3 regions of the Paenibacillus sp. SAF-068 genome follow, and region 1 is predicted to be linked to each of the others. Evidence: riboswitches for the same ligand, from Rfam matches in the RefSeq annotation. Region 1 holds a riboswitch; each other region holds the start of a gene.
What was found. Region 1 has a riboswitch for cyclic di-AMP ahead of ACTHPG_RS27815 (C40 family peptidase). Riboswitches for the same ligand answer to the same signal wherever they lie in the genome.
Positions count from the first base shown of each region.

Region 2: linked by a shared signal. The riboswitch ahead of ACTHPG_RS05485 (C40 family peptidase) and the one ahead of ACTHPG_RS27815 (C40 family peptidase) in region 1 are both predicted to bind cyclic di-AMP.
Region 3: linked by a shared signal. The riboswitch ahead of ACTHPG_RS27230 (ubiquitin-like domain-containing protein) and the one ahead of ACTHPG_RS27815 (C40 family peptidase) in region 1 are both predicted to bind cyclic di-AMP.

Region 1 is NZ_JBQCJX010000012.1:11,765-22,069, reverse strand. It holds gene ACTHPG_RS27825 (M1 family metallopeptidase) at 1-1,602, shown strand, start outside; gene ACTHPG_RS27820 (hypothetical protein) at 1,613-2,464, shown strand; cyclic di-AMP (ydaO/yuaA leader) riboswitch at 2,710-2,847, shown strand; gene ACTHPG_RS27815 (C40 family peptidase) at 2,851-3,321, shown strand; gene ACTHPG_RS27810 (GNAT family N-acetyltransferase) at 3,677-4,171, shown strand; gene ACTHPG_RS27805 (c-type cytochrome) at 4,323-4,682, shown strand; gene rbsK (ribokinase) at 4,757-5,740, opposite strand; gene ACTHPG_RS27795 (4a-hydroxytetrahydrobiopterin dehydratase) at 5,785-6,081, opposite strand; gene ACTHPG_RS27790 (hypothetical protein) at 6,331-6,624, opposite strand; gene motA (flagellar motor stator protein MotA) at 6,858-7,658, shown strand; gene motB (flagellar motor protein MotB) at 7,645-8,463, shown strand; gene rluF (23S rRNA pseudouridine(2604) synthase RluF) at 8,602-9,303, opposite strand; partial or broken gene ACTHPG_RS27770 (PAS domain S-box protein) at 9,322-10,305, opposite strand, start outside.
Region 2 is NZ_JBQCJX010000001.1:1,219,202-1,229,506, forward strand. It holds gene ACTHPG_RS05470 (hypothetical protein) at 1-56, shown strand, start outside; gene ACTHPG_RS05475 (hypothetical protein) at 176-394, shown strand; gene ACTHPG_RS05480 (carboxymuconolactone decarboxylase family protein) at 538-867, shown strand; gene ACTHPG_RS05485 (C40 family peptidase) at 966-1,430, opposite strand; cyclic di-AMP (ydaO/yuaA leader) riboswitch at 1,436-1,567, opposite strand; gene pelA (pectate lyase) at 1,986-2,948, shown strand; tRNA gene ACTHPG_RS05495 (tRNA-Leu) at 3,119-3,203, shown strand; gene ACTHPG_RS05500 (carbohydrate-binding protein) at 3,266-4,960, opposite strand; gene ACTHPG_RS05505 (divergent polysaccharide deacetylase family protein) at 5,377-6,222, shown strand; gene ACTHPG_RS05510 (N-acetylmuramoyl-L-alanine amidase family protein) at 6,197-6,982, opposite strand; gene ACTHPG_RS05515 (YqzE family protein) at 7,177-7,395, shown strand; gene ACTHPG_RS05520 (hypothetical protein) at 7,549-8,505, opposite strand; gene ACTHPG_RS05525 (YqhG family protein) at 8,710-9,903, opposite strand; gene ACTHPG_RS05530 (DEAD/DEAH box helicase) at 9,907-10,305, opposite strand, start outside.
Region 3 is NZ_JBQCJX010000010.1:44,375-54,679, forward strand. It holds gene glmU (bifunctional UDP-N-acetylglucosamine diphosphorylase/glucosamine-1-phosphate N-acetyltransferase GlmU) at 1-340, opposite strand, end outside; gene spoVG (septation regulator SpoVG) at 697-981, opposite strand; gene purR (pur operon repressor) at 1,170-1,997, opposite strand; gene ispE (4-(cytidine 5'-diphospho)-2-C-methyl-D-erythritol kinase) at 2,095-2,949, opposite strand; gene ACTHPG_RS27205 (small, acid-soluble spore protein, alpha/beta type) at 3,099-3,275, opposite strand; gene veg (biofilm formation stimulator Veg) at 3,527-3,802, opposite strand; gene yabG (sporulation peptidase YabG) at 3,956-4,852, opposite strand; gene rsmA (16S rRNA (adenine(1518)-N(6)/adenine(1519)-N(6))-dimethyltransferase RsmA) at 4,912-5,814, opposite strand; gene rnmV (ribonuclease M5) at 5,819-6,364, opposite strand; gene ACTHPG_RS27230 (ubiquitin-like domain-containing protein) at 6,520-7,704, opposite strand; cyclic di-AMP (ydaO/yuaA leader) riboswitch at 7,978-8,231, opposite strand; gene ACTHPG_RS27235 (TatD family hydrolase) at 8,473-9,243, opposite strand; gene ACTHPG_RS27240 (HD domain-containing protein) at 9,576-10,305, opposite strand, start outside.

The sequences.
Region 1 (10,305 bases):
CGGGGTGATGTCATGCCTACCAATGGTTATGGCTCGATGAACATTACCGAAATGAAAACGGAGGACGGGCTCTCTCTGCTGCACCGGATGCAGTATGTGCAACCAGATGACGGAAACATCAAGGACACCACACTCATTAAAGTACGCTTGCCCAAACCCGTCAAAGGCGGGGAAAGCATTACAATCCATACCCGATTTGTGGTGAATCTGCCGAAAATTTTCGCCCGGATGGGAACTGCCGATGATTTTGTCATGGCAGGTCAATGGTTCCCCAAATTAAGTGCATATGAGCCTGTGGGCAGACGCGGACGGACAACGGAGGGCTGGAATCTGCATCAATACCATGGCAATTCAGAGTTTTACGCCGACTTCGGTATATATAGTGTGCGTATTCGGGTGCCTGAAACATACAAAGTTGCTGCTACCGGATTTCCGACACAACAAGCTGTGGTGAAGAACGGAGAAAAGGTCTATCAATTCTATGCTGATGATGTGCATGATTTCGCCTGGGCAGCTTCACCGGATTTTGTCTACGCCGAGGAACCCTTTTCTGCACCCAATGTGCCCGGTGTACGAATCAAGTTATATCTGGATCCTGCTCATCAGGATTTGAAAGAACGTTATTTCTACGCCGCTAAAGCCGCACTAGCCAATTATAGCAAATGGTTTGGCCCATATCCTTACGCTACCTTATCCATCGTTGTTCCACCCAAAGCGGGGAACGGTGCTGGAGGTATGGAATACCCTACGCTGGTTACAGCCTTTGGAGCCGATGATACTACTCCAGGTTATGACCTGGAACGTACCGTAGTCCATGAGATCGGACACCAGTATTTCTATGGCATGGTTGCCAGCAACGAATTCGAGGAAGCCTGGCTGGATGAGGGATTCACCTCTTATGCAGAAGACAAATTAATGGAGCAGGAATACGGGTTGATTCCGAATCTGCCGGTACAATCAGGCCTGATTACGTCTCCTTCGTCTTTGACACAGGAATCCTGGAAGTTCGATTCACAGAATGAGTATGCTGCCAATGTTTACACACGCGGCAAGCTTGTATTGCTGGGTATTGAACATCAAGTCGGCACAAAAAAGATGGAACGCATTCTCTCTACCTATGTGAAGAAGTACCGCTTCAAACATCCCACTTCGGCTGATTTTCAGAACGTTGTGGAACAAGTGACCCGCACTTCCTGGTCTGATTATTTTGATCAATACGTCTATGGTAACGGGATGGCTGACTTTGCTGTAGAGAAGATTCGTGTTACGCCTGTACAGAAAGACGGCCAAACATTGTACGAGTCATCCGTGACGATCGCAAAAAAAGGTAGTGATTACAACGCGGTTCCTGTTCGAATTGCTTTTGAAGACGGACACACCCTCACCAAGCAATGGGATGGCAAAGAAGATCGCATTACTTATAAATTAACGCACACATCCCCCGTAACCTGGGCCATGACCGATCCCCTGTACACGATCGTGCTGGAGAACCGCCATATGAACAATTTCCTGAAATCCGGACTGGATGAGCAGACGAAGTCCCGCTGGAGCATGAGTGTAACCAAACTAATAGAAGCCATATTCGGAGGTCTGTCATGGTGAGGTGGAAACGGTGAAAGCGAAAATACGTGAAGGCTGGTTTCTCGTCCGTCAGCATATGTTCATTGCGTCACTCTTATTTCTTTATCAACTCATTTGGGGATATTTCTTCTATCGAATCGTACAATCGGCGGTCATCCCACTTCTCCTGCGCTATCCAGATCCTGATGCCGGGGAGCTGAGTACACTTTTGTTCAAAATGGAAAGCCAACTTAACCTGTCTACCCATCCGGAGGTTCATCGTTATCTATGGATCCTGGGGGGCATGCTGCTAATTCGCATGTTGATCAGCCCCCTCATTCAGGCCGGACTGCTCTACTCCCTTCAGCACTTTAATTCTACAGAGGAGCGTATCCCATTCGTCCGCGGAATCAAAATTCTGTGGAAACCGATGCTGCTGCTCCACACCATACGTACATTATTGATACTTCTGCCCGCCTATTGGCTCATACCGAAGCTCTACTCGATCCTCATGGATGGATTCCATTCCCTTCAATTACTTGTGCCTGGTATACCTTATGTTGCTGCCTGGATTGTATATGGTTGGGTGATCCACCATGCCCTGCTCTACATGCAGTTCGGTGTCTCGGCACCTGAAGGAGAAGGCGGGGCTCACGGTACTCTCATGGCACTCTGGATTGCACTGCGTCATCTCTTCGCCGTAATCGGCATTGCACTCCTGCTGGGCGGAATTCATCTGCTCGTCTTCGGGGCATTCACTTCAGCATCATGGTTATTAACGGGGCTTACCGGACTTATACTACAACAGACGTATCCACTAGCCAGATGTTTATTGAGTCTGTGGAAAATATGCAGCCATTTCCGATTATGGCAGTCCAAAATAGCCAAAGGTGAGAGCAGATAGTTTAAAAATTGTTACCATCACATGTTAAACTCATGGCCTAATATGTACTTATAAATAGGCAAACCTCAACCTTTTCCCGTCAAAGGTCGAGGTTTTTTTTGCTAATTTTTTTGCTAAACGTTGCCAAAGCCGCACTCCTCTGTTACAATAATCGCAGTGAGTTTTTAGTAACAACTTTGTAATCTTTACATTCATATTTGTAACTACTTAAAATTAAATCGTCATTTCTTGATTTCGCAGGTGCATAACTAGCATAGCCAAATTCCTGGCACCTGGGAAGCGGGGGAACCAGTTATGGGTGAATTGATCTTGCTACAGAGGGATCATAGGGGACCTTCAACCGAATCCTTAAGCTAACCTCGCAGGCGTTGGAAGGGGAATATCTCTTGTTCAAGAAGAAATTAACCGCAGCTGTACTTAGCATCACATTCGCATTATCGCTTGGTGCAGGTAGCGCATTCGCAGATTCAAAAATGGATAAAGTAATTGATTCAGCAATGGGAACTACATACAAAAGTGGGGGAACAACGCTTAACGGCTTTGACTGCTCCGGATTTACACGGTATGTATTCGACAAATTGGGGATTGATTTGGCACGCCAATCGAGTTCCCAATTCGACATGGGTGATTCCGTATCCCGCATGGAAATGAGAGCTGGCGATCTGGTATTCTTTAATACTACAGGTAAAGGCGTATCACATGTAGGAATCTTTGTAGGGGATGGAAAGTTCGCACACTCCTCTTCTTCCAAAGGCGTTACGATCAGTGCATTGAGTGAAAGTTATTGGGCCAATCGTTATGTTGGCGCTAAACGGATTATGAGCACGGACGCGTATGAATCACTGGCCCTTGACTAGGGACAAGCTGAGCAACATGATACTGTAACCATGAACCATACTGGAACGAAACAAGAAGCATAACAGAACCGCCCGGTACATTCTCCGCAGGAATGTATCCGGCGGTTTTTTTGTGCTTCCATCCTGATTCATGTTGCAAGTTACACTCGGGGTATATCCTGCCACATTAACAGGTTCATTTTGCGTTCGTTCGTCCGTGCCCTTATGATGTTTTTACCCACCCTGTTATAATATAAACGGAATTACCGGAACTTTTGTTTCATATTTTTTCTGGTAAAGGGAAACTTGCCAAATCAATATCTCTTTTGTAGAGTGAACTAAGAGTTCTGTGTCAAGGAAAGGAGCATGCAGACGTATGAAGGAAGCCCCTGTGACGTTTCATGTTGTACCGATGCAAGAAGAACATGCGGAGCTCATCTGCAGTTGGCAGTATGATCCGCCTTACAATATCTATAGCTGGCTCCCCTGGGAGCAGATGAAAGCGCTGGAAGTGGAATTCGGAGATGCACAACTGCGGCAGGAGCAATATGCGATCGTCCTGGATCAGAATGATCGTATAAGTGGATTTGCTCAATACTTCCCACTTCAAGGGGTAACCCGGATTGGCCTCGGGATGCATCCAGAGCTTTGCGGACAGGGTCAAGGGACAGCCTTTGTCACGGCCATTGTACAGGAAGCTATTCGCCGAAATCCCACGAATGAGATTGATCTGGAAGTGCTCACTTGGAACACTCGTGCCATTCAAGTCTATCTGAAGAGTGGATTTGTCACGCAGGATACATACGAACGACAGACTCCGAGCGGCTTGATGCCCTTCCACTGCATGGTCTATGAAGGGCCACGTGGTTAGAATCTATTGCAAAAAAAACAACTTCTGCCCCTTGTTATGTGATTAGTTCAAAAAATTCCCACAAAATGCTATGATGTCAGTACAGGTTCCGTTATAATGATATGGATAGTTTCAGGTTAGATGATCTTTCATTCTGGAGGGGACATAAGGGATGCACAAATGGATCATGAGCGGAGTATTTTTTGCAGCATGCGCTTTAGCTATTGTTTTAATGTTTACGCTTCCAGGGAAAGAAGAAGTGGCTGAAGAAGCCAAGCCAACCATGCCGGAAGTAACTTTGGATGCCGGACAGGCTGAAGCACTGGTCAAAGCCAATTGTATCTCCTGTCACGGGGATCAGCTTCAGGGCGGTGTAGGACCTGCTCTAGCAAACATCGGCAGCCAGGATGATCTGGAGAAGATCTACACTACGATTGTCAAAGGTAAAGGTGGCGGTATGCCTTCCTTCAAGGGCAAACTGCAGGATGAAGAGATTGCCAATATCGCCATGTGGCTATCAGAGAAGAAATAATCTCTGCACACGTGTAACAAAGAGGCCCTTAATCCCCTTTTGGGAAAATAAGAGCCTCTTTGTTATGCTATTGATTAGGCCTCTGCCGCATGCTCGGCCAGAAAGGCCTCAACTTCATGTGCGGACGGCATCCCAGACTGGGCGCCGAGCTTCGTCACGGACAACGCGGCCGCACCCATGGCGAAGCCTACGGCCGCGTCCAACGTCTCACCGCGCGCGAGGGCTACCGCCAACGCGCCGTTGAAGCAATCGCCAGCGCCGGTCGTATCGACGGCGCTTACGGCGTAGCCGGGCGCACGGCATGCGCCGGCACGCCCTGCCTGTACGCGGCCACCAGGCGCCGCCGCGTACACAGCCCCCTCGGGGCCGAGCGTCGTGACGACAGCGGCCCCGAGGGATGCGGCGAGCTCTGCGACCGCCGCATCCAGGTCTTCCGGCCGGAGTTGATCCCGGCCGGTAAGTACGGCAAGCTCACTGCGGTTCGGCGTGACAACGTCGACGCACCGCAGGAGCTCCTGGGGCAGACCCGGCACCGCGGGAGCCGGGTTGAGCACCACCAGTGCGCTGCCTTCAGCCGCCAGTTGGGCGGCGCGGGTAACCGCTGGCAGCGGGATCTCCAGCTGCAGCAGCACCGCTGCGGCTGCAGTCAGGCTTTCTACCGTATCCGCGTCTTCCAGCATCTCAGGCACAACTTGCCCATTCGCACCTGGAATAACGATAATCCGGTTGTCTCCCCGAGAGAGCCAAATGGAAGCTGTTCCTGTAACCATGTCTTCCAATCTGCGAACCTGCGAGACATCTGCGCCACTTTCCGTCAGACTGTGCAGCAGACGTTCGCCAAAACCATCCGAGCCCACCGCACCAATCATCGTCGTCTGTCCACCTAAACGCGCAGCGGCAACAGCCTGGTTTGCCCCTTTACCACCAGCAAGATAATACAGCTCCTCACCGCTCACCGTCTCTCCCTCTTCCGGAATCGTATCTGTCTTCACCACGAGATCCATATTGAGACTGCCTACGACAGCAATAAGAGGTTGTTTCTGATTATAGTCTGACATGTATGGTTCACTCACTTCCGGCCGCGCGATAATAACCGAATTCGTTATTCCGACCTCATTTTGTCATACGCTTCGTTATATTGCCCGGCTTCCTTGATATCTACAGATGTGATACCTCCTGCGTCCCATGACGTGAGACGGAGCGTAACCGTTGTATAGTCAATCGTAATAAAAGGATGATGATTGAATGCTTCCGAGATCGCAGCGACCTCATCCACAAATGCAATCCCTTTCATGTAGTTGGAGAACACGAATTTGCGTACAATCCACCGTCCCTCTTCCAGTTCCCAGCCTTCCAGCCTTCCCAGATGAGCTTCGACTTCCTCTTGCGAAAAAACCATGCGTTATCTTCCTCCCCATAGGATGGTACATTACAGACGTCTGTCCGTATAACCACCAACACCTTCGGCGCTTCGTCAGCACCTCAAAGGCCAGGCTCGCCGCCATGCGGTTGGCCCGTTTCACGACTAACATCTTACCACGGACAAGCTTCAAAATCCAATCAACTTAAATGGCATAGAACCAATCACCATAAGGCTTTGGGGATAATTTCAGTTCCATTCACACCTCTGAAAATACATGTATACACACTAAATTAAAGGTACAAACGTCAACTCTTCTTCCCCGATCAAAATATGAATGCGGTGCTGTTCCTTATCATGAATAACCACTCCACTTCCAACCGGAATGATTGATTCCTCACCCAGCGCGTAGAACAGATCCTCCGCTAACGCTTCATCCACTTCAAGTTGCTCAGGTGCCCCGAGTCTCTCCCATTCTTCCGCGTCCATTTCAAAGAAAACATACCGATCCGGTATGCGTCCGATTGCCGTTGTCAAATCTGTCAAAATTCCTTCATAATCCCGTCCATGCTTTACGCCCATTGGCTTTTCACTCCTATTCGGCCCCTAAGGAGCGGATTTGATCTTATTATACCTGAAAATAACCCTTAAAAAAAAAGGCCTTCTGGTCGATAAATACATATATGACCGTTTTAACTGTTTTAGCAACCGTAAGGAATGCCTGACATTGAACGGATTGCGGCCAAAAATTCGTCCGGAAGCCCGAATACAGCCGCTTGAAAGGATTCAATTTTATCTCATGGATGAGGTGTATGATGAACATTTCAACGATTATTGGACTAGTTTTTGGACTGGTCTCCCTTGTACTCGGTATGTTCCTGAAGGGTGCGCCCTTAATCAACCTGGTTAACAATCCGGCAGCCTACGTTATTATCTTTGTTGGTACGGCAGGAACTATCTTTATCGCATTTCCGATGTCTGAAGTTAAAAAAATCCCTAAGCTTTTCGCGATTATTTTCAAAAACCAAGTACTTATTGATCGAGTATCCCTGATCGGCACGTTTATGGATTGGGCTTCCACTACCCGTCGTGAAGGTTTGCTTGCACTGGAATCAAAAGTAGAAGAGATTGACGATCAGTTCCTTCGTGGCGGTATGCGTATGATTATCGACGGCAACGATCAGGAATTTGTAAGTGATGTACTCATGGAAGATATTCACGCTACAGAGGAGCGCCACCGTGGCGGTGCCTTGATCTTCGCTCAGGCGGGGATGTACGCACCCACGCTCGGGGTTCTCGGGGCCGTTGTAGGTCTCATCGCAGCACTTGCCGATCTCAGTGACATGGAGAAACTCTCCCATGCGATTGCGGCAGCCTTTATCGCAACACTCCTTGGTATATTTAGTGGTTACGTGTTATGGCACCCGATGTCGAACAAGCTGAAGCGGATGTCCAAGCAAGAAATGGAGATCAAGCTGATGATGGTTGAAGGATTGTTATCCATACAATCTGGCGTCTCCACCATTGCCATCAACCAAAAGTTATCCGTATTCCTGACACCTTCCGAACGTAAACAACTGGAAGAGAAGGAGGGATCATCAGGTGAAAAAGGCTAAAAAGCACGAACCACATGAAGAACATATAGACGAAAGCTGGTTGCTTCCCTATTCTGACTTGATGACTTTGTTGCTTGCCCTGTTTATCACGTTGTTCTCCATGAGTTCACTTGATGCAGCCAAGTTCGAACAGATGGCTTCCGCTCTAAGCAGTGCATTGAATGGGGGCTCCGGTATTCTGGATCATACGTCCATGAATCCGGATACGCCAGGTGCCGATCTGGGCAAGAACAAACAGGAACCTACAGAAATCACCAAGAAAACACCAGCTCAAATTACGGATGCACAGATGGCTCAAAAAGAACAGGAAGATCTGGAGAAGCTCAAAAAACGGCTTGACCAGTATATCTCGAAGAACGGGCTTTCAGACCAGTTGAACACCAAGCTGAACCAGTCTGAATTGAAGATCACCATCAGTGATAACGCCCTGTTCTCCTCAGGCCGAGCAGATGTGAAGCCTGAATCACGCTCCCTGGCCAAAGCGATTTCAAGCATGCTGCAGGAGTTCCCTGAATATGAAGTAGTCGTATCCGGTCATACCGATAATATTCCCATTTCGAACAACCAATATAAGGATAACTGGGATCTGAGTGCAGATCGTGCGCTCAACTTCCTCAAAATCCTGTTGCTGAACACACAATTGGATCCTTCCAAATTCACACCTAGTGGTTATGGAGAGTATCACCCGATTGCCAGCAATGACACCAATACCGGACGGGCACAGAATCGCCGTGTAGAGGTGTCTATCATTCGGAAGTATCAAAGTAACAATACGAATGTAAAAGCCGTTGGCGAAGGAAACTAGAAGCCTGCTGCGATGCATCAAACAAAAGACCGTTCTCCAGATACAAGGAGAACGGTCTTTTCGTGTATATATCTTTATGCTGGGTTTATCTTTACATTTTATCTCTATATCGTTTAAATCAGTTAGAGCCGAATTCCACTATTCCAGTGAATAGTCCAAGAGACCGCCCAGCTCTGCTTTTTCAGCGGCGGTAAGCTCTCTCCAAGAACCTGTCGCCATTTCTCCAAGATGGATATTCATGATCCGAACCCGCTTCAGCTTACGAACCTCGTAACCAAAAGCACTACACATCCGCCGAATTTGGCGGTTCTTTCCTTCGGTCAAGATAATACGGAACACACGATCCGTCATCCGGGTCACGGTACAAGGCAGTGTCATTTCACCCAAAATCTTAACCCCGGTGCTCATGCCTCTAAGGAAACTTGGCGTTACAGTTCGATCAACCGTGACGATATACTCTTTCTCATGGCGTCCCTCTGCTCTTAGAATCCGGTTGACGATATCTCCGTCATTGGTCATCAGAATTAAACCTTCCGAGTCCTTATCCAGACGTCCAATTGGGAAGATACGTTCATCGTGCCCGACAAAATCAACGATATTGCCCTGAATATGCTGCTCCGTTGTGCTCGTGATCCCAATCGGTTTGTTCAGAGCAATATATACATGTTTTCTCTTTTCCTTGATCGGCTTGCCATTGATGCGTACATCGTCGCCTTCTTCTGCCTGACTGCCCAGTTCAGCCTTAACTCCATTAATGGTTACTTGACCACTATCCACCAACTTGTCGGCTTCACGCCGGGAGCAATAACCTGTTTCACTAATAAATTTATTAATACGCAAAAGGTAATCTCACCTCATCTATTTCTCTTCATCTGTAATTGGTTCATCCGTTACCCGATCTGCCTCAATAACCTCCGGTAGTTGCTCGGATGCAGGCAGTTCAATGATAACCGTTGTTCCCTTGTTCATGACGCTTTTAATATCCATCATGCCCTTATGTGATTGAATAATGCGCTGACTGACCATCAGGCCAAGTCCTGTCCCAGACTCCTTATTTGTAAAGAAGGGCTCGCCTAGCTTGGGCATCATCTCTTCCGGATTCCGATCCCTTCATCCCTGATCTCAATTCTGACACGTTGCGACTGCTCGTCATGCTTGAGCTTGATGTGGATGCTTCCTCCATTTGGCATGGCCTCCATACCGTTTTTCAGCAAATTGATGAATACCTGCTTCAACTGATTCTCTTCACAGTGTACCATAGCTGAATCGGTTGAGGCACGCAGTACAAATTCTACACCATGCAGATGTGCCTGGCTATCCAGTAACGAGATGACATCGCCGAGAATAAAGCGAATATCCCGATTCTGAAAATGAACCGCCTGCGGTTTCGCCAGAATAAGAAACTCACCCACAATAAGGTTGATGCGATCCAGCTCCGATAACATCAGATCCAGATGACGATGATTCAGCTTATTGCTCTCTTGCTGTAATTGTAGGAATCCGCGCAGCGTGGTCAGTGGATTACGAATCTCATGCGCCACGCCTGCTGCAAGCTGCCCCACGGTTGTAAGCTTCTCAGAGCGTCTGAGCAGCTCTTCCATCCGATTACGACTTGTAATATCCCTGGAGACACTTATAAGCGCGGTAATCTCTCCAGCCTCGTCTCGTACCGGAGCCGTACTGACACTGACCTCTACCCGAGTCCCGTCTTTCTTCATCCAGGTGGTTTCGTTCGACGTAATGGACATTCCCTCAACGAGTTGGGCATGCTGGCGTTTCATTTCTTCTTCTGCCTCTGGCGGGATGATCTTCAGATTACGACCTTCCACCTCACGGCTTCGA
Region 2 (10,305 bases), on a different contig from region 1:
AAGTGCTTGATTTTTGGTTCGAGAAGAACGACAGCAAAGAGCACGCGCAGCGGTAACTTTCAGTCGGGACATAATTTCGAATGACATGACAGTCCAATACAGTCACGTGAGACCTAAATGACTTTTCATTTAGGTCTCTTTTTGTAAATAAATTTGGAATATAGGAGCCATGCGCATGATTAGTGATACAGAATTGGACGCCCTGCGTCTGTCAGGTGAGAAAGTCAGAGTAGTACGGGACGAGCTGGAATCGAACGATGTAACCGGAATTGTTGTTGCCTGGGATGGGGAGCAAGTACTTATCCGTCGTCAGAATCGACGTGTCGTCAAGTTGGATCGTGGTTACCGATATCAGTTGTTCAGCGAACCGCGCCAGAGCCCACTTGGTGAGTAAAAGCCTAGCACTATGGCTGAACCATGAGACGTTTAATTGTTTGGAATTACCATGATTACTTGGCATAATTGACTCACTCAGGAGAGAAGATAGGTACAGTGAGGAAGAACTGTAACTATAGCCGAGAGGGTGTGCTGCAAGCCATGACATTGATGAATGATAAAGTTCATGCCTACAAGGATCAGATTGGAGCATTAAGCGATGTGCTGCCAGGTGTGGTCAAGTCGTATCATGAGTTTACGGGAGAATGTTTTCAACCTGGTGTGATTGATGCCAAGACAAAACAGCTGATTGCGCTCGGCATTGGATTGTTCGCCAACAATGAGGTATGTACCTTCTACCATGTAGAAGAAGCCCGTGCCAAGGGTGCTACTGATCAGGAGATCATGGAGACCGTTGCCGTGGCCGGAGCTGTAGGAGGCGGACATGCCCTGTCTCAGGGCGCGATGCGAGTACAGAAGGCGCTGCATTAAGTGCACATGGGGGTAGTCCAAGGACTGTTCGCATAAATGGGAAGCAAACAAAAGAGGAGGTTCCGGGTTAATCCGGAGCCTCCTCTTATTAATTTTGCCTACATTTTACCCAACATTTTATCATACATAAACTGTCCAGTTACCCGACGTGCTGTCACGTAACGATCATTGAAGTAAGGGTTGGTCATTTTAGTGATGCTGACACCTTTGCTGCTGGAGGCGTGAGCAAATTGTCCGCCGCCGATATATACACCTGTATGTGAAATGCCTTTGCCCGTCGTATTGAAGAACACCAGATCACCTGTACGAATGTTGCTTTTCGATACAGGAGTACCTGCTTTGGCTTGCTGCTGGGAAGTACGTGGCAATTCAATACTATATTTGTTGAAGAGATATCTCATAAAACCAGAACAATCGAAGCCGGCTACAGTCGTGCCACCCCATTTGTAAGGTATACCTGTCATGTTGTTCACTACGGAGTTGATACTGCTAGCCTCTGTGCTTGTTGCCCCGGATGTAAATAGTACAGCTGCTCCAAAAATGGAGATAATCAGTTTTTTCAAAATCAATGTTCTCCCTTCGATGCCTACGGAGTTAGCTAAGGGTTCGGTAGAAGGTTCCCTATATTTCCTATGTATAAGAATAATTCACCCAAAATGGTTCCCCCGTTTTCAAACATGAAACTCGGCAAATGAATAATTAAGTTTTTGTAACTATTTGAAACTATATTGCATAAATGCGTAATTGTCAAACCCATTTAAAGCCCTTCTTAGTGCCCCAATGTTATCGGAATTACGGTTTTTATATGCAAGAAGCGATTAAGTTTGGGTATCATTCATGACAAAAACGTCATTATTGATTCGTTTAGAACGAATTTGGATAAATAAATAGGTTTGTCATGAGTTGAAAGAACTATTCCGTTATGTAGAATTAAAGAGATTATATTGATTAAGTTGCATATATTGACAAAAATATATTTTTTGCATATTATCTCAGTATCCAAACCACATATTGGATGAAAATAGATCTATTTTGTTATACATCTAAATTAGGGAGGTTAGGAACTGGCCTTATAGGCAAGGTTGAATTCTGGGTTTTATCAAAATGAACATGGGAGAGTGTTACATTTGAAAGCGAAGAAAATAATTACTTTTGTTCTGGCATGCACGATGGTATTCTCAACAGTTGGAATGGCAGTTCTTCCTGTAGGGACGGTATCTGCTGCGGATGCATCGGGTACAACAGCGAGTATTTCTGATATTTTGAAGAACCAGCTGCCGAATGGAGGTTGGAGAAAAGATTATAAACAAACCAGCGGAGAGTGGGCGAAGTCCACGATAGACAATAAGGCTACATACTCAGAAATTAGAAGATTGGCGAAAGAATTTAAAAAGACAAATGATCCTCGTTACTCCGCAGCTGCAATCAAAGGAATTAACTTTTTGATCAATATGCAGTATTCGAACGGCGGATGGCCACAAGTCTATCAAAGCTCCGGATATCACAAACATATCACTTACAATGATGATGCCATGATCAACGTAATGTACATGCTGGATGAAGTAGCAACGCGTAAAGGCGATTTCTCATTTATCGACAGCACACTTGCCAATCGAAGTAAAAATTCAGTTGCTAAGGGCGTAGATGCGATCCTGAATACACAGGTCATTTCAGGCGGTAAGCTGACAGCATGGGGACAACAACATGACTCCAGTTCCCTTAAACCGGCAAGCGCAAGAATCTATGAAGTACCATCGCTGACAGCTGGAGAGAGTGTAACGATTGTTAAATTTCTCAAAACGAGACCTGCCAACGCGAAAATTACCGCATCCATTAAAGGAGCAGAGCAATGGTTTAACAAGGTGAAAATTACGGGTTACAGGTATGAAAGAGCAAATGGAGATAGCAAAATTATCGCTGACTCCAAAGCGGCACCGATTTGGGCACGCTTCTATGAGATCGGAACGGATAAACCCATCTTTATTGGTCGTGATGGGGTAGTCAAATACAAATTAAGTGATATTGATAAAGAAAGAAGAGGCGGTTACGCATGGTATGGCAACTGGCCTTCCAAGCTGTAATTTGTATGATCCCTTCGTTTTAACGAACCAAACAATGAGCTGTTAAAGGTAAATCCCGAATCGACATAAATGTCTGGTTCGGGATTTTATGTTATTATTTTCAGTGTTGACATGATAGATTCCGCATGATATATTATTTCTTGTCGCCGAGATTAAAGAAGATACAATATGCGGTCGTGGCGGAATTGGCAGACGCGCACGGTTCAGGTCCGTGTGGGCTAACCCCCCGTGGAGGTTCGAGTCCTCTCGACCGCATCTAATAAAAAGACGCCTCAAGCTAACGCTTGAGGCGTTTTTTTTGTTTGCATTTTTGATATTTATTGTGCTGCGGTAACATTAATGCTGTCAACATTCGGTCCTTCTGTTCCCGTCGTAACAACTTTCAAGGTATTGGTCCCCGTGTTCATGGGGACCTGAATTGTTTTTTCAATCCATGTGGACCAGCTTCCCGTTGCCGGAAAGGGCTCGTTGCTGATGACTTTGGTTCCGTTAACAAAAATGTCGAGGTTACGGGTTCCGCTTTCCAGCGCATAACGAAACTTTACGTTTTTGGTGCCTGTAATCGTGTTGTTAATAGCGTTCCATTGAATGGCTGAACCAGTCATTGCATTGAAGTTGACATACCCGGAACCAGTGTAACCAGGATAGATCGTTTCAATGGCAGCTTCCGTAAGTGTCGTTCCGGTCTCTGCTTCATACGTAGTGCCACTGCCTGTATTTCCGCCGTTATTCCCGCCAGTAATATTGGCAACAAATGTTGTTACGCTCTGAGCCGGGAGTTGTGCCGTAAAGGCTCCATTGGATACGGTAAGCGAGGCCCCGCTTGCCAGGTTGCGACTGCTGTCCGTAACCCATGAGGACACCGTGGAGGCATTACCATTCTGCAGAACGAATTTTTGGCTTGTGGCTGAAGTTCCACGGTTAATTGCTACGACAACGACCTTGTTATCCCCTTTGTAGGCAGAAACAAATGTGTTTGTATCCGGGTTTTTGGTTGCATCCACTCTGAGATAGCCAGGACGTACAAATTTGGAGAAGTGGGCCATGTTATACCCGCGTTTGCTTATAGTACCGTCCTCTTTCATCGGACCATACTGTCTGCGGATGTACCACCACACATAAGCTTGGAAATCACCTTCTACCATGGCATTGTGCATGTGATAGGAAACGTCCAGTGCTTCAGGCCAGCGGTCTGCTGAATTGTTATCACTGTTCGGAACGTATACCTCAGTCATCCACAGTTCTTTACCAGCTCCTTTTTGCTTAAAGAGAGGGTACGCAAAATTCGAAATCTGGGTTCCGTACGTGTGTGCTCCCAGAATGTCCATGTTGGCAAGGGCCTGCGGATCATTCAGGATTGGGTCGGATATGTTCTTTAAGTATTGGAAGGATTCAGGCGCCATGACTTTGGTACCTTGAATGGAACCGGCATTTTCCTTCATGAATCGAAGGATCTCTTGTGGAGTCCACCAGGTCCAGTCATGGGCATAATCCGGTTCATTCTGCACAGAAATGGCATACAGATCTACACCGTTATTTTTCATGTAGGTTACAAAGTCGTTCAGATGTTGCGCATATGCGGCATATTTGTCGTATTTCAGACGTTTGGCATTTGTATCCCCATTACGGTTGAATGTTTCAACCATGCTACTTGGAGGATTCCACGGGGATGCGAATACGATCGCCCCCTTTTCAATAGCCCGTTTGGCTGTGGCAACTTCACGATACCAGTTATTGGAATCGGGATCGACGTAGATTCTGAGAATTGAAAAGCCTAACTGATTCTGGTCGTTACCGAAAGCAGTTTCACGTTGAGCAGGCGTCAGATCACCAATCCAGGCAGGGAGGTTAATGCCACCAAAGCCCTTGATCAGTTGTTTTTCCGAGGACAAATTAATGTTGGCATCACTTGCCGCCGAAACTTGTGTAGGACTTAACATGAGGGGCAGAGCTGTTAAACAGGCCAATAAAACATTGATCGTTTTTTTGAATTTGAATTTCACTATTTTCATCCTCCTCAATAATGGTAAATGGTTACATGGAGAAACCGCGACCAGGGATAACAATAAGAAGAGCTGATAGTCTGGTATTTATTTCATGTAAACCCTTTCAAAACCTCCTTTCGCAAATCATAGGAAAGAAATAAAAAAAGTATTAACGTCTTTCATTTGTTGATTCTACTAAATAATGTCTACCTTGAAAACCTGACAAATTACAGTATTTTTTCTAATTAATCTCTTTTTTATGCGGTTCAATGACAGTTCTTGTGTGAATGTAAAGGTGAAAACGAGGGGATGATGGCGTTGTTGCCTCAAGATGCAGGTCTCCAGCGGCGGGAGGGGGCTTGTTATAAAGGAAGGCTTTGGCTTACATATTACTCCCTTCATTATCAAACAATGAGATCACAGAAACTTACGGGGAGGGAATCATGATGAAGGAAAAGAGAAGACATTATCGATTCATTGCAGGTTGCATGGCATTGTTGATTGTGGTTTGTGCAGGCATAACGGCAGGAGGGCCAATAGCTGCAGCTTCAGACTCCTCATCGAATCACAAACGGTTAGGGATTATCATCGATGATGTTGGTAATGACATGAAGGGTACGTCAGAGATTCTGGCGATGCCAGTTAAATTAACGGTAGCGGTCATGCCTTTTTTGCAGACAACGAAGAAAGATGCAATAGCTGCACACGAAAAAGGGATGGATGTGATTGTGCACATGCCCATGGAACCTAAAAAAGGAAGACCTGAATGGCTGGGCCCGGGTGCCATCACATCCAATCTGACAGACGAAGAAGTCCGCTCACGCGTGGAGAAAGCGATTGATGATGTACCCTACGCGATTGGCATGAACAATCATATGGGTTCCAAAATTACTTCGGACAAACGTATCATGTCAATTGTGCTCGATGTATGCAAAGAGCGGGGCCTCTTCTTTGTCGATAGCCGTACGAACTTTCGCTCCGTGGTGGGGGAACTTGCCATATCCAAGAATATGCCGCCTGTAGGTAATGACATTTTCCTGGATGATCAAAACTCCAAGCAACACATTCGCAAGCAAATGGATCTGGCAGCTCAGCGATCCATCGACAAGAATATATGTGTTGTCATTGGTCATGTCGGACATACGGGGTTGAACACCTCCGCAGTGATTCGTGAATCCGTCTCCCGTCTGCAGGGGCAGGTTGAGTTTGTAGGAATCGGTGATCTGGTTCGAGATGTGTGGCAATGGCAGTCTGGGTCTGCTCCTACACTACCGACAGATAATAAATAATGCCGCTCGCAATAGACTCTGCGATTCGTTTTTGCTCAACGGGATCACTCATTCTTGCTCGATCTTCGGCATTGCTCAAAAATCCGGTTTCGACAATGACAGCAGGTTGCTTCACGTAATTCAATAAATAAAAGGGCTTGCCCCACACGACCCCGTGCTCCGTTCCGAACAATTGGTTCATGGCGTCCTGAATGGATTGGGCCAGCAAATAACTCCTGCCTTCCTTCTGGTGCAATACCACCGGGCCATGTGAAGCTGATCGGGGACTCCAGTTCGCATGGATGCTGACTACGATATCTGTACTTACTTCTTCGCTAAGGCTCTTGCGTTGGGCAAGATCCCTAGTATGACGGGAGCGGCTGTTCAGCCAGCGGTTCTCATCACTAAGTGCATAATCACCAAGTCGATTGATGATCACGGCATACCCTTTGCTGCGAAGCAGGAGATAGACCTTTTGGCTAATGGCCAGGTTGATATCTTTTTCCAGAACACCTTGGGCTGACGTACCACCATCAATACCGCCATGGCCGACATCGAGCAGGATCACGGGTGCTGCAAAGGCATGATGACTTGAACGGTAAGCATCACCATCGGTCACCGGCAACATGGATGGACTGTTCTGGGACGGGGTGGAATGATCTGAACTTTGGGATACGGCAAAATCAAAATGGGCTGCTTTTCTATAAGCAACATGGGGCAGCATGGGAAGGCAATGGAAGCTGATCAGCAAGGCTAACGAAGCGGTCAGCAGCTTATACATGGGATACACAACCCTTCATGAAATAGGTATCGGATGCAGATTCATGGCTGTATGGATACCTTTGGCATTAGACTGTGCATTCTAAGGTTTTTCATACCCCTTTCAATAAAAAAATGTTTAACGATTACACATCCTGCGCACAATAGAACTATCGTAAGCTCCGCGAACGTGGAGGAGCAAAGGAGGCAGATGTTATGGCCAAAAGTGATGAGTTGGTAAAATATATTACGCAGCGTGTTGTTCATTATATCGATACACCCAAGGATGAGCGGAAAGAGCGGGCCAAAAGGAAAGAGCCGTGGGCAATGAAATGGTTTGGTATGATTCCGTTCGCTGTATCCCTGTGGGTAGGAAAAAAGGAAAAGGAATTGGATACACCGTCCCATAAACGAAGTTCTTCAGGCAAAAGGTAACGATCGCTTACCTATTTCACTTGGCAAGTTTCAAGACTTGCCTATTGTAAAACCAAAAGACGCAATCCCTTATTACATGGGAAGGCGTCTTATTTGTTGTGGTTGTTTGATTGTCTTAACGTTATTTGAAAGATCTATGGAGTTAGCTGACTGTTATGGCTTTAAAATGTAAAACTGACCGTCTTGTTGTAATGTGCTCAAAGGCACAAAACGTTGAATGGATGTTTTTCCACCTAACGCTACATATAGAATGGATTCTTCCTCCTGTTCTGTATGCCATAGCTGATAACCGCTAACGGGGAGAGGACCACCGTATATGACGTTACGATCATCCGCTGAGAAAACAATCTCTTGAATCTCAACGTGTTGTATCACATCTTGTACCCGGTCGGCTGCAACAGGCTTGGAGGTAATCCACAACAGATTGTCATCCGGATTGAAGACTGGTCGCAGATGAAGGGGATCGACTGAACCAGATGGAGCTGGGCTTAAATGAGTTTGGCTCGCAGAGACTTGTTTGGAATCAGCCTCCAGCAGGTTCAGTAACTGAGGTGGTAGTACATCTCCGTTCGTAGCATCAATATAAAGTGCGGGATGATTAGGTTGTTCCACTTTCCAATATGCCAGCAGGGGAAGAGCGTAACCAAGATGAAGCTCTCCGCCGCCAGCGAGTAACGCCTCAAGTTCCACATGTTGTTGATTCAGGGCTTGTCCAAGAAGTTCATAGTTGTATGGTGACTGTTCTCCTTGACCGTATTCGCTAAGCATCATCTGTCCCTGTTCTGTGGCGGTAATAATCATATATCCAATGGGTTTGCCCTCAAATGCAGCTTGCACCATCCAGCTATGTGTACCCGGCCCCAGAGGGTAGAAATCGAGGTCAGCGTTCTTCCAATTAGCTTCGGCGTTATTCGTACTGAGTGTAACAGCTTGTTGCTCTGCAAACCGTTGTACAGCAGCGGGAGCTGACTTGTCATTCTGGAATGCATGATGTGTAGGACGATGTTCTGGGGATAATGCGAGAGACGGTAAAGACGTTTTGGGTTCCTCAGCATTGGCTATAGACCAGAAAGAGAATAGGACAAGACAACTGAGTATGCCCAAGGTCATACAGGTTGTTCTCCGAGTGTTGTTCCAACACATATGAAAGAATCGTTTCAAATTTACACCTACTTTTCATTTATCCGTTACCTGAGCGGATCCTATTTTTATTCTAGGGGACAGGCAATGCAAAGGTTGCCGCAACCTGTCGGGCAGCTGATCATGAATAAACACTACTTTTGCCAGCATTTGCAGGAAAAGTAGTGTCTTCGTCTATCTTAAGTGAAACATGCCGCTGCTAATGGCAGTCACTTTCACTTTGGGTTCATATTGCCAGATCATCTCGGTTCGGCGTGTCTCATACTGCAGTTTCATTGCTTCACGATCCATTACTGCCTGTTTGGCTTTCTCTTCTTCGGCTTCTGTCTCGGTGTCGATCGGCACTATGGCCTCTGCAGCCAATTCTACATCTGCTCCAATGGGTTTAGCTTCAGTTATATCCAGAACTCTTTTCAGAGGTACAGGTGTCGCACGGTTAGAATGGACATTATCCGTGCCGGAGTCTGTATTACCCGTTGGCTGCACCTCAGGCATATCTTCCCGGAGTACCGCTTCATAATATGTGTCCAACACGTCCAGCTCCAGATCAAGCCGCTCTTGGGCTTTCTCAGCCCAGTCATAATCGAGTTCCAGCAAGCGGTTCGTCAAATGAGATTCCAAAGCAGCCCCGGCATCAACCAACGAAACTTTAGCTGTCTGCACATGCATGTTCTCGGCAAGCCTCGGACTTAGATCACGTCGATTCAGCTTGGTGCCGAATTTTTCTATAATTTCACCCGAGCGTAGGGAGATGCCAAGAAAATGCAATTCCTCCCGTTTCAAATCACAGGCGAATTCCACCTTGAAGCACACACCAAGCCAAGGCTCATATACGGCTGGCGCTGTAGCACGCAATTGCCGTTTGGCAGCCTGTTCGAACAGGTTCACGAAGGCACCGCCTTCACGTGCTGCGCCGAAAATCTGCTGCAGTCTGCGACTGCCGTACACCACTTCTTCACGCAATATCCGTCCTGGTCCCAGCTGTGGCAAGGATGGGGTGATCCCGAAGTAACGGCCTAGAATGGTTTCTTTTGGTGGCTCGCCTTGAGGACTGCCGTTGGTTACACCATTCGTTCCAGCAGGGTTAGGTACAACCGGAGGTGTGGCTTGCGCAGCTTTGGCTTCCGCTGCTTCCGTGATCTGTTGATAACTGTCAGGATCAAATATAAATGTAAAGGACATCGTCTCAGCAGGGGCTCCGGTTCGCTCCACAAACCCCCAATAATAAGGGCGATTGGTCAGCGCTTTGTCCGCCTCAGGTGAAAGTTTGACTGTAACATGGGCAGGGGAACGCTCCATGATCTGACAATCGAGGGCTTCCAGATAGGTGAGAACATAAGCCTGCACTTCATGGGGAGACATGGTCATGGGTCAGCTACCTCCTTTGCGAAGATCTAACAACCCGGATACAGCAGGGCCTTCATCGGCAACCTCACGTTGAATGGAATTCAGCGATTGTCCAAGTGAATCCATTTTACGGCGAATATCTTCATCATTTTGTGATTCCAACATGATTTTATACAGGCTTTTCTCAATGGATTCCTTCTTCTCCAGGCGTTCCAGAATGACATCCAGCCCGCCGATCACCATCTCAAACATGTTGATCTTCTCATGCAGCAGGTTCAAAATATGTTCCTCTATGGTTCCGATCGTGGATAGGTTGAAAATGTTCACATCATTTTGTTGTCCCAGCCGGTGTACCCGACCGATTCGCTGCTCTACGCGCATAGGGTTCCAAGGGAGATCGAAGTTGATCATATGATGGCAAAA
Region 3 (10,305 bases), on a different contig from region 1:
GCTTCATCAGACCTTCCAACGTCTCACTGGTTACAAGCGGTGTATCTCCACAGACCACAATCGTAGAACCTGTCTCTCCGCCAAGCAAGGATTTAACCTGCTTCACTGCATGACCTGTACCCAATTGTTCTGCCTGAAGAGCGTACTCCGCTCTGGAACCCAAAAATGACTGCACCGCTTCGGCACCATGACCGACTACAACTACACTGCGTTCAACGCCTGCGCTGAGTGCTGCATCCAGCACATGTCCAACCATAGGTTTACCGCATACGGGATGCAGTACTTTGTACAATTTTGATTTCATTCGTTTCCCTTGCCCTGCGGCAAGAACGATCGCCATTCGTTTCAAAATTTACGACCTCCTGTTCTGAAAATCCCATTGAAATGCATTGTTTATCGATATCCAATGAGTATCGTTCAGCCGGCTTCAAGCCGGTCTTGTTCATCGCCTGCTGTCTCTGTAATCACACGTAACAACGCGGACACCAACAAATCGTGACCTATATGTATACGCCGTGTACCTGCGAGCTTAACCGAATCCCAATGATTCCTAAGATGCCGCCCTGCCACCAAGCGCACGATGCGCTTTTTGTTCTCTGCTAAATAAACTCAATACTGAATATATCTTATTCCGATCAAAAAGAAAAGAGAGCCATAAGACATGGCTCTCTTTTCCTTCGAACCCCAATAATGTTCTCAGGCACCTTCTTCAATGACTTCTTCCTCAGTTGCCGCACGATCGTATTCAGTCAAAACTGCTGCCTGAATCTTCTCACGCGTACCGGAAGAGATCGGGTGGGCGATATCACGGAACTCTCCATCAGGAGTGCGCTTGCTTGGCATAGCAACAAACATTCCGTTGTTACCATCAATGACACGAATGTCATGAACGACGAATTCGTTATCGATGGTAATGGATGCGATAGCCTTCATTCTCCCCTCCGAGTTGACACGGCGGAGTCTGACATCCGTAATTTGCATGTGTGTGTTCACCACCTTTTTCCATCAGAACTTGGTGTATAATTCCACACAGCATATACGAACTCCTTCTTTTTATAACCACAAAAATTTCCTAATTTCAGGAATTTTTTTATTTAATACACAATTCGACAACGTTAGTGCCAGGTCGATGGAAAAGACCCTTTACCGACATAACATTCGTCATCTTTCTACAGGTCGAAATAGTTGCCAGGCTTGACGGAAATCTGTCTGCTCTTGGCATCAACCGCTGTCAGCTTCGCCAGAGATACGTAATCAGTTAACAGGCGTTCCTCTGAATCTACAGAACCAGATTCAACCAGTACCCCTACCCCGGCAACTGTAGCATTAAACTCGGCCAAAAGATCAATCATTCCTTGCACCGTACCCCCAGCCTTCATGAAGTCATCCACAATAAGTACTCTGGAATGCTCACGCATCGCCCTACGAGAGAGGGACATGGTATGCAGACTTTTATGGGACCCGGATACATAATTGATACTTACGGCCGATCCTTCTGTAGCCTGATGGTCCCTGCGTACGAGCACGACAGGCAGGTTGAGCTGGGCACCGGTCGCATAAGCCAGTGGGATTCCTTTGGTCTCTACCGTCATAACCACATCAATATTCATATTGCCAAAGGCCGTTGCAAAGATCTTGCCGGCTTCGTTCATCAATGCGGGCTGACCAAGCAAGTCGGACATGTACAGGTATTCTCCAGGCAAGATCCGATCAGGTTGCGCGAGCTGGGTCGAGAGCCGCTCCGCAAATGCAAGTGCCAGTTCTCGGGATACCTTCGGAATCCATCTTACTCCCCCGGCTGCTCCAGCCAGTGTATGCAGTTCTCCTGACCCACCTTCTTCGAACACTTCCTTGATAATCGCCAAATCTTCACTAATTGAAGACTTTGCGGCTCCATAGCGTTCAGCAAATGTGGTGAGCGGAATAACCGTATGAGGTCTGGACAATAAGTATTGCGTCATTTCAACCAGCCTTGCGCTTCGTTTTAACTTCTTCACAGAGATCCATCCTCACGATCACGGAAACATCTAAATCCGAATAATTATTTAAAAATATACCACCTTTATACGTGTTTGTACATTATAAAAGCGAATCTTACGTCAACATACGTACAGCGTACACTTCTTTACAGAAACCACGCAGACCATTGTATATCCGGGCAACCTTGGATTCCTTGGAGACCAGCCCAAACACCGTTGGACCGCTACCGGACATCAACACGCCGTCTGCACCCAACCGAATCATGGCATCTTTCAAATGCTGAACTTCCGGATACAGCTTCAACGTTACATCTTCAAGCACATTGCCCATCTGGTTACAGACATCCGTAAATGATTGGTTGCGAATCGCCTGCTCCATTTTAGCCGCACTCGGATGACGAACAATCTTATCACTGCGGAACCGTCCATACACATCGGCTGTAGACACATTGATTGGAGGCTTGGCCAGAATTACCCAGCATTGCGGCGGATTAGGCATAGGAGTCAACTTCTCACCACGACCTGTAGCAAGTGCAGTTCCTCCTGTAATACAGAATGGAACATCCGAACCGAGTTCAGCTCCAAGCTCCTGCAGTTCGTGATCCGGTATATTGAGCCGCCACAGACGGTTCAATCCACGCAGAGCTGCTGCTGCATCACTGCTGCCTCCGGCAAGTCCGGCTGCAACTGGGATCTTTTTATCCAGATGAATATGGACACCCGTACGCACGTTATAGCGCTCCTTAATGAGTCTGGCTGCCTGGAAAGCCAGATTCTTCTCGTCCAGCGGGATATAACCCGCCTGACTGGAGATGAAAATGGTATCACGCGGCAGCTCCGACATTTCCAGCCGATCCGCCAGATCGACCATCGTCATGATCATTTCAACTTCATGAAACCCATCGCTTCTTTTATGTAAAACGTCCAGCATCAAATTAATTTTAGCAGGCGCTTTTTCGTAAATTTTCAAGGCGTTCACCCGTCCTCACCTTTTCCCTAAGACAACTTAACATATTATATCAAAATGGGGCTGTCAAGTCATTTCTATTCCGCATCTATGGGGAAAAAGCGGGGTTATTCCTGACGGATTTCCCCGCTTTTCAATCTGATGGAACCGGATTAGGATTTGCGCGCAGCCTGCTCAGCAAGTTGAATTGCACGTTTTACCATGTTTCCTGCATCCTTGGCTTTGATTCCGCCCCAACCTTCCTGTTGAACCGTATCATAGAATCCCAGGTCTTTTGCGAGCTCATTCTTCAGATCCTCTGACATGACACTTCTTCTTCTGCGACTCATGAACCATCCTCCTCCTTGTATCCTTCATGATGTAATGAGTCCGTTCACGTTTTAGACAACATGTCCCAGGTTAAGTTCAGTTTTCTGCCTAATGCTTGAGAAACTGTCTTCACCTGTCCGATTAGTATGCCGCGCCCCTTCCTCACTCATTCCTGACGATGTATGGTTAACCTTAAAGGACGATTTGGTAATTTTGTAAAACAACAAAAAAGCGATCCGCCTTGTGGGGCGAATCGCCTGTAAAACGATACTTACGTCTCCATGTAGGAGCTATGCGTCTGACTGCCCGGGTCAAAAACCATGACTTCCACAGACTCCGTAAGTATATCCGCATAACTATAAGATACTCGCTTGAAGGTTTCTTGTTCCTCATCAAGCTTAACAATAAAAACAGAAGGGTACGTTTCTTCCAATACACCCGTACGTTCAATGGTCTTACGGCGGCCACCATTAGCCCGCAGCATAATTTTCTGACCAATATGTGCATCGAGATTGCGTTTGATATCCAACAGCGTATTTTTAGCCATTGTCGACGACCACCTCTTTTCTTGTCCATTATACCGGATTTTACAGTCATTGTCAAATCAAAACTAATTATTATATCAGCATCAAAAAGTTGTTGTCAATGAATTTTTTTGCAAACAAAAAAAGCCCCAAATTGGGACTTTAAATGGCCTACATCAGACTGCCGAAGGATTCACTTTTAACGTGGATAAATCATTCAGCCCCGGCAGACCTACCCGGTAACTCCCCCTTGTCTCGACACCACCCACACCTTGGCTACCACTAATGGTATTGTGTAGAACATCACTCATGTTGACCGTATCCCGCACAGATGTGAAGGAGGCCTTGGCTGCCACATAGACTGGATCAAGTGCATGAATGAGAATTCTGCCTGGAGAACTGGCAAAATTCGCTCCAGCGCGCAGCAGTGCCTCAAAATGGGACTGACAGGCACCTGCTACAATAGTGAGTGCGTCCAAATGGCGTTCATATTGTCTGGCCACCTGAATCGCCGCCACAAAATTTTGCGAGTTCTTATAGCTACCAAGACTATATAAGTCATAGGGCTGACGTGTCTTTAGCACCCCATCATGACCCGTAATGACTACAATATCCGGACGTACTTTGGGCAATAAACGGTATAAGGTATCTGCCATTGCCGATTCATGGACATATTGTCCCTCTGCAGGCACACGAAGTTGCTCATAGAGATCCATACTTTTTTTCAGATAGTTCGGATCTCCATCCAGATGAAGCACCTTTCCGGGCATTTCAAAATAAGCCGGTTCCTGCTGAGCAGACCAATCCTGTGCCAGACCTTCACGATTCCGCTCCGCCTGTTCCATGCGATTCTGCTGCAGACGGGACAGGGTCTGATGAGCTTTAATATGCGCCTGTCTTGTCTTGGCGCTTTGCGGTTCGTAGGGAACCTGTATCAAATCGTCCACCGGGGAATCGGCAAGCAGCCGGAACTCAGTCCCTTTAATGACCGCAGCATCCAACTGGAGGCCTTCCACCCGAAAAGTCACATCGCCGCCGTATGACTTCCGAACGACCAAGTCTCCGATATTCATCAACGTAATCACCTCTACCCCATCGTATGGGCAGAGACCCGGTTTGGTTCATTCAAATTTTACAGCGCTACACGCACCCCTGCTTCCCACATGACGGTGCTGAGTGTAGCATACTCTTGCAGACTTAACGTCTCTCCGCGTCGGGATGGTTGGATACCTGCCTGCTCCAGCAGAATGTCTGCCTGGTCCCGGTTCTCCTTCGTGAAGAAACGTGCCTTCAGGTTATTCGAGATTGTTTTTCTCCGCTGGGCAAAAGAAGCCTGTACCACTTCAAAGTAGTGTGCTTCATCCGGGATCTCCACTGGTGGTTGCTCACGCACCTTCAGCTTAATGACCGCTGATTCCACATTAGGTTGGGGAATGAAGACCGTAGGTGGCACAATACACACAAGCTCCGGCATACTGTAGTACTGAACTGCGATGCTCAGACTGCCATAGTCTTTTGATCCCGGTGCAGCAGCCATACGTTCAGCCACTTCTTTTTGGATCATGACCACAATGCTATCCACTGGCAACTTCTCTTCCAGCAGTTTCATCATAATGGGAGTTGTTACATAATAGGGCAGATTCGCCACGACACTGACTTTATCCACGGATGCAAAATCAGTATTAAACAACTCCGCCAGATCAAGCTTCAACACATCTCCATGATGAACACGTACATTCGGATAAGGCTGCATCACTTCTCCGAGGATGGGGATCAAGCGCTGATCAATCTCTACGGCTGTGACAGGGCCTGCTACCCGAGCGAGTCTTTCGGTAAGAGCCCCAATGCCTGGTCCGATCTCTAACGCACCTTTGGACTCGTCCAAGTCGGCTGCATTCACGATTTTGTTCAGTATATTTTGATCGATCAAAAAGTTCTGACCTAGACTTTTCTTAAATGAGAATCCGTGTCTTTGAATAATTTCTTTAGTTCGCTTGGGCGTTGCAATTTCTATCGTCTCTTCCATATCCTTCATATGCTCACAATCCTTCACGTTCAATTTGCGCTAATGCTGTAGAGAACTCTTCCCGTGTAATCTGAAATACACTGAGACGTTTGTGGAACTGCTTACCGTTACAATATCCGATGCCCAGCAGATTGCCCATCTCCATGCGACGTGCAGCAGCCTGCGGATGCACAATAAGTCCTGCCGCGATCAGGTCCTCCCAATCGATCAGGCTCGGAGCACCTTCGTATGAAGTATGTACGCGTGCCAGAGCATGACGGATCGCCTCCGGTGAGGCATTCTCCACCCCAATATCCCCTTTGCGTGTTGCATCGGCTTCCGGAATGAAAGCATGTTTGCAGCCAGGCACCTTATTCGCAATGATTTTACGAATGCGTTCGCCGGCATGATCCGGATCTGTCAGTACGATGACTCCCCGTCTCTCCTGAGCAAGCGCTATCCGCTTCAGAATACGTTGGTTGATGGCTGATCCACCTGTTTCTATTGTATCGGCTTCCACGGCCCGACGGATGGCTACCGTATCATCACGGCCCTCCACCACAATGACTTCTTTTATCATGTTCCATTTCTTCCTTTCTAACGCAAAAAGAAGAGGAATATCCTCTTCTCTGCCAAACGGCGGGGGAGACTGAATTCAGACCCCTCCGCCGCATATTCCGCATGAATCATTCATGCAACTATTTTATAGCATTCCCATTTCAAAGTAAAACGATTTTAGTTCGCTTCCGGCTTCACCGGACCGATCACGTAGACCGTCTTGCCTTTCTTGCGTCCAAAATTCAGGGCATGCTTCACACTGTCATAATATACATCAATTTTGTTGCCTTTAATGGCACCGCCTGTATCTTCCGCACGTCGGAAGCCCAGACCTTCGATATATACCCACCAGCCAATTGGAATGACTTTGGGATCAACCGCGATGGTGCGCCCTTCCGTTACACGAGTACCGGAAGCTGTTTTAGTGCCAATGCCAGGCTCTTCGGAAGAGTAGGCAGTCATGGATACATTTTTAAGTACTTTGGAGTATTTAAAAGAAGTCCCGGATACGGTAATCACTTTGCTGCCCGAGGCAGATGTTTTCTTCGAGTTCGTTGTTGTAGCCTTTTTGGTTGTTGAAGTTTGTGCCGATACGGTCTGAATCTCAGGTTTTTTCACGACCGGTTTTGCTTTGGTGCCGACAGCGATCACTTTATCTACACGATTATTCGCGACGGATTTGCCGACCATTTTTTTGGAGACCAATTCTCCATCCTGAAATACCTTTTCGATGTGCTGTACAAGTGTACCTTCTTTGCCGTTTACAACGACACGGTTATCCCCTTTGTACAAGCTGGGGTCAGCCGTTTTAATTACTTTGTAAGCGATCGGTTGTTCTACATCCACTGTACGCTTTGTTACGCGCACTACACGGATCTTCATATCCGCTTTGATAGCAGTTCCAAGCGCCGGATACACTTTATCATTACTCTCAACTTGAATACCTGATTTTTGAATTGCATCTTCTACCGATGAATCCGTTGTATACAGAGTCTTGGTGTCTCCGTCTGCCGTAATGTTGACTGGAACGGCCCGCTCAATAACGATTCGGTCTCCATCTGTAATTGCCCCGTTCATGGACATGGATACCTTGTCGTGAGGGCTGACTGTGATCGACTGCTCCTCCAGCATTTCCTGAAGCATTCCTGTACGAGTCTCTACCACCTGAGCTTTGCCATCAATAACCAGTGAAATTTGTTTCCCGGCCTGACCGTAAACGACTAACAAGATCATGATTGTAAGCGCAATTGAGAAAATCGCGATCAATGCCATTTGACGCATGTTCTCATGCTTCCACCGCAACGCGAAAGACTTACTGGATGATCGTGACTCATGGGTCTCTTCTGGTTGGAATGTGCCCACTTCTCCGTCCTCCTTCATAGCCTCGCCGTCTAAAGTAATGCATGATGTCTTTGACGTGACTATACCAAATTTTCTACAGAACACAGATTGGACCAACATAATCCGGTTCTGCACCATGAATCAATCTTCGCAACATGATGTCATCCTCCTGAATACCTACCGTATGATGACAACATTTCTTTTATTCAAAAACAAAAAAGCCAAAGAAAGAGTGTAAGAGGAACTCTTTCGTGGCTTCCGAATGATTTTGAATATCGGAAATTCATGCACGAGGTTGCCTCTCTTTTTCCGCTTGCGAGGTTAGCTGTCGGGTTCGGGCGAAAGAGAGCCGCCCTATCTTAGGTCACCCGCTCATGGCGGATGCCCTTGAATTCACCCCGAGACCCAAAGAAGAAATCAAATACGGCTTCGCAGTTCCATACGCTGCTTTTGGGTCAGCGAACGTTGCGCATCGGCCAGATTCACCGATGTTTAAGCCCTATTGGTTCCCCCGCTCTCCGTTAACGGAGACTCAGCGAGACTGATTCATGAAAGTAATGTTGTTTCATCGGAAAGTGTCCCTTTGTTCATCCCCCGAACATCTGTCCAATTTTCCGCACAACAATTCACTGAAAAGATGATATCCTGTTTTGATGCATGTTGTAAAGCGTTGATCAAGTACGTTTTTCTGAATATTTGGTTAAAATATTGTAATATTCTTGATTTATTTGGATCAAAGGGCAAATTAACTCCGCTTACCTGCCTTTTTCACCTCATTTACTCGTTTTTTTAACGAATTCCAAATCGTTCCATGGCATTTTTGGTGGTTATTGCAGCAATTTCCTCGACTGAAATGCCTTTAATTTCCGCAGCTGCCTCTGCAACCAGACGTACATGCGCTGTCTCATTTCGTTTCCCACGATAAGGGTGAGGTGTCAAATATGGAGCATCTGTTTCAATGAAAAACCGGTCCATCGGAACCTTCGCGAGCACCTCTTTGGGCTGCTTTGCATTTTTGAATGTAATTGGTCCTCCGAAGGAGAGATGGAAGCCCATATCTAGACAACTCTTCGCTGTTTCCCAGCTGCCCGAGAACGAATGCATCACACCACCAACTTCACTCGCCTTTTCTTCACGCAAAATTCTTATGATATCCTCATGTGCATCCCGATTATGGATGACAATCGGCATGTTCACTTCACGTGCCAAAGCAATTTGTTGTCGTAATACGCGATGCTGTACTTCCTTCGGTGAAGTATCCCAGTGATAATCCAATCCAATCTCACCGATAGCAACCACTTTTTCATGCTTGCATAAAGATGCAATCCATTCCAGATCGCCCTCCTGCATTGTAATCGCATCGACGGGATGCCACCCTACAGCTGCATAGATAAAGTCATATGTCTCAGCAAGTTTCATTGTCGTTGGAATCGTCTCCCGGTTAAAGCCAATGTTGATCATGCGACCAACTCCCGCATCAACAGCACGCTGAATCATGTCCTCGCGGTCCTCGTCGAATTGTGGTGCATCCAGATGTGTATGTGTGTCGAACAGCATCATGTTTGTATCTCCCTTCATGTCGAAATAACGACTATCTTCTGTTGAAAGTTAAATTTGTAAAATTCAATAATTCATTGACTCCTATATAAAACATTTTGGGTAATCTGTGCATTACATTATTTCGTTTGTTTCTTCACAACTACAATATATAGAAGAAATACGAATATTCTGATCTATATATTGCTGATTGTGCCCGTTCTGCCTGCTTTCATTTACAAAATTATGTCGATCTACATATACGCCCCATTAAAGCAGATTACTGTATCATGAAAAATAGCTCTTTTAGAAAGTCTTTTGATCTCGAAATTCTTCATTGGATTATACCCACATGATTACAAGAAATAGGGGCGTATATGTGACGGTAATTCATGAATAATCGCATCCACCTTGTTTTGCGGGTAATACAAATGATGTTTCCCTCGATGAAGCCCGCTGATGGAACGGACAATGTCTGATACTTCTGACAACTCACGTAAATTGTCCTGTCGATCCAGAAGAAGAATCTGCTTATCGGTGGATTCATCCGGACGAAACACATCATACGGATTATCTGAAGGAAAATCAATTTCAAGATCATATTCGGGATCAAGGCCTGCCTGTACAAAAGCTTCCCGAATCTCTTCCATCATTGTCAAGTCGACCTGTTCAAGCTCTACATACTTATATAACTTGCGATCCATAAAACGTTCGCATAACTCACTCAGAACAGTATCGTCCTCCTTGCGCCACTGCGTAAATGCCGTCTGAATTAATGCTTCATCCAACTGCAAATATTCATCTACAGATAATTCTCCTGCAAATAATTGAGGGAGTGGATCAATCATGAAGCGAAATTGAAAACCATGCTGTATGAGTATTTTCGCTCGCTTGAATATTTGCCGCAATATAATTTCAGAACTACGAGTTACCGGATGGAAATAAATCTGCCAATACATCTGATACCTAGACATGAGGTAGTCCTCCACAGCATGCATGCCTGATTCCTTGACTACAATTCGTCCATGATAGGGACGCAGCATCCGAAGGATACGATCAAGGTCAATCGTGCCGTAATTTACACCT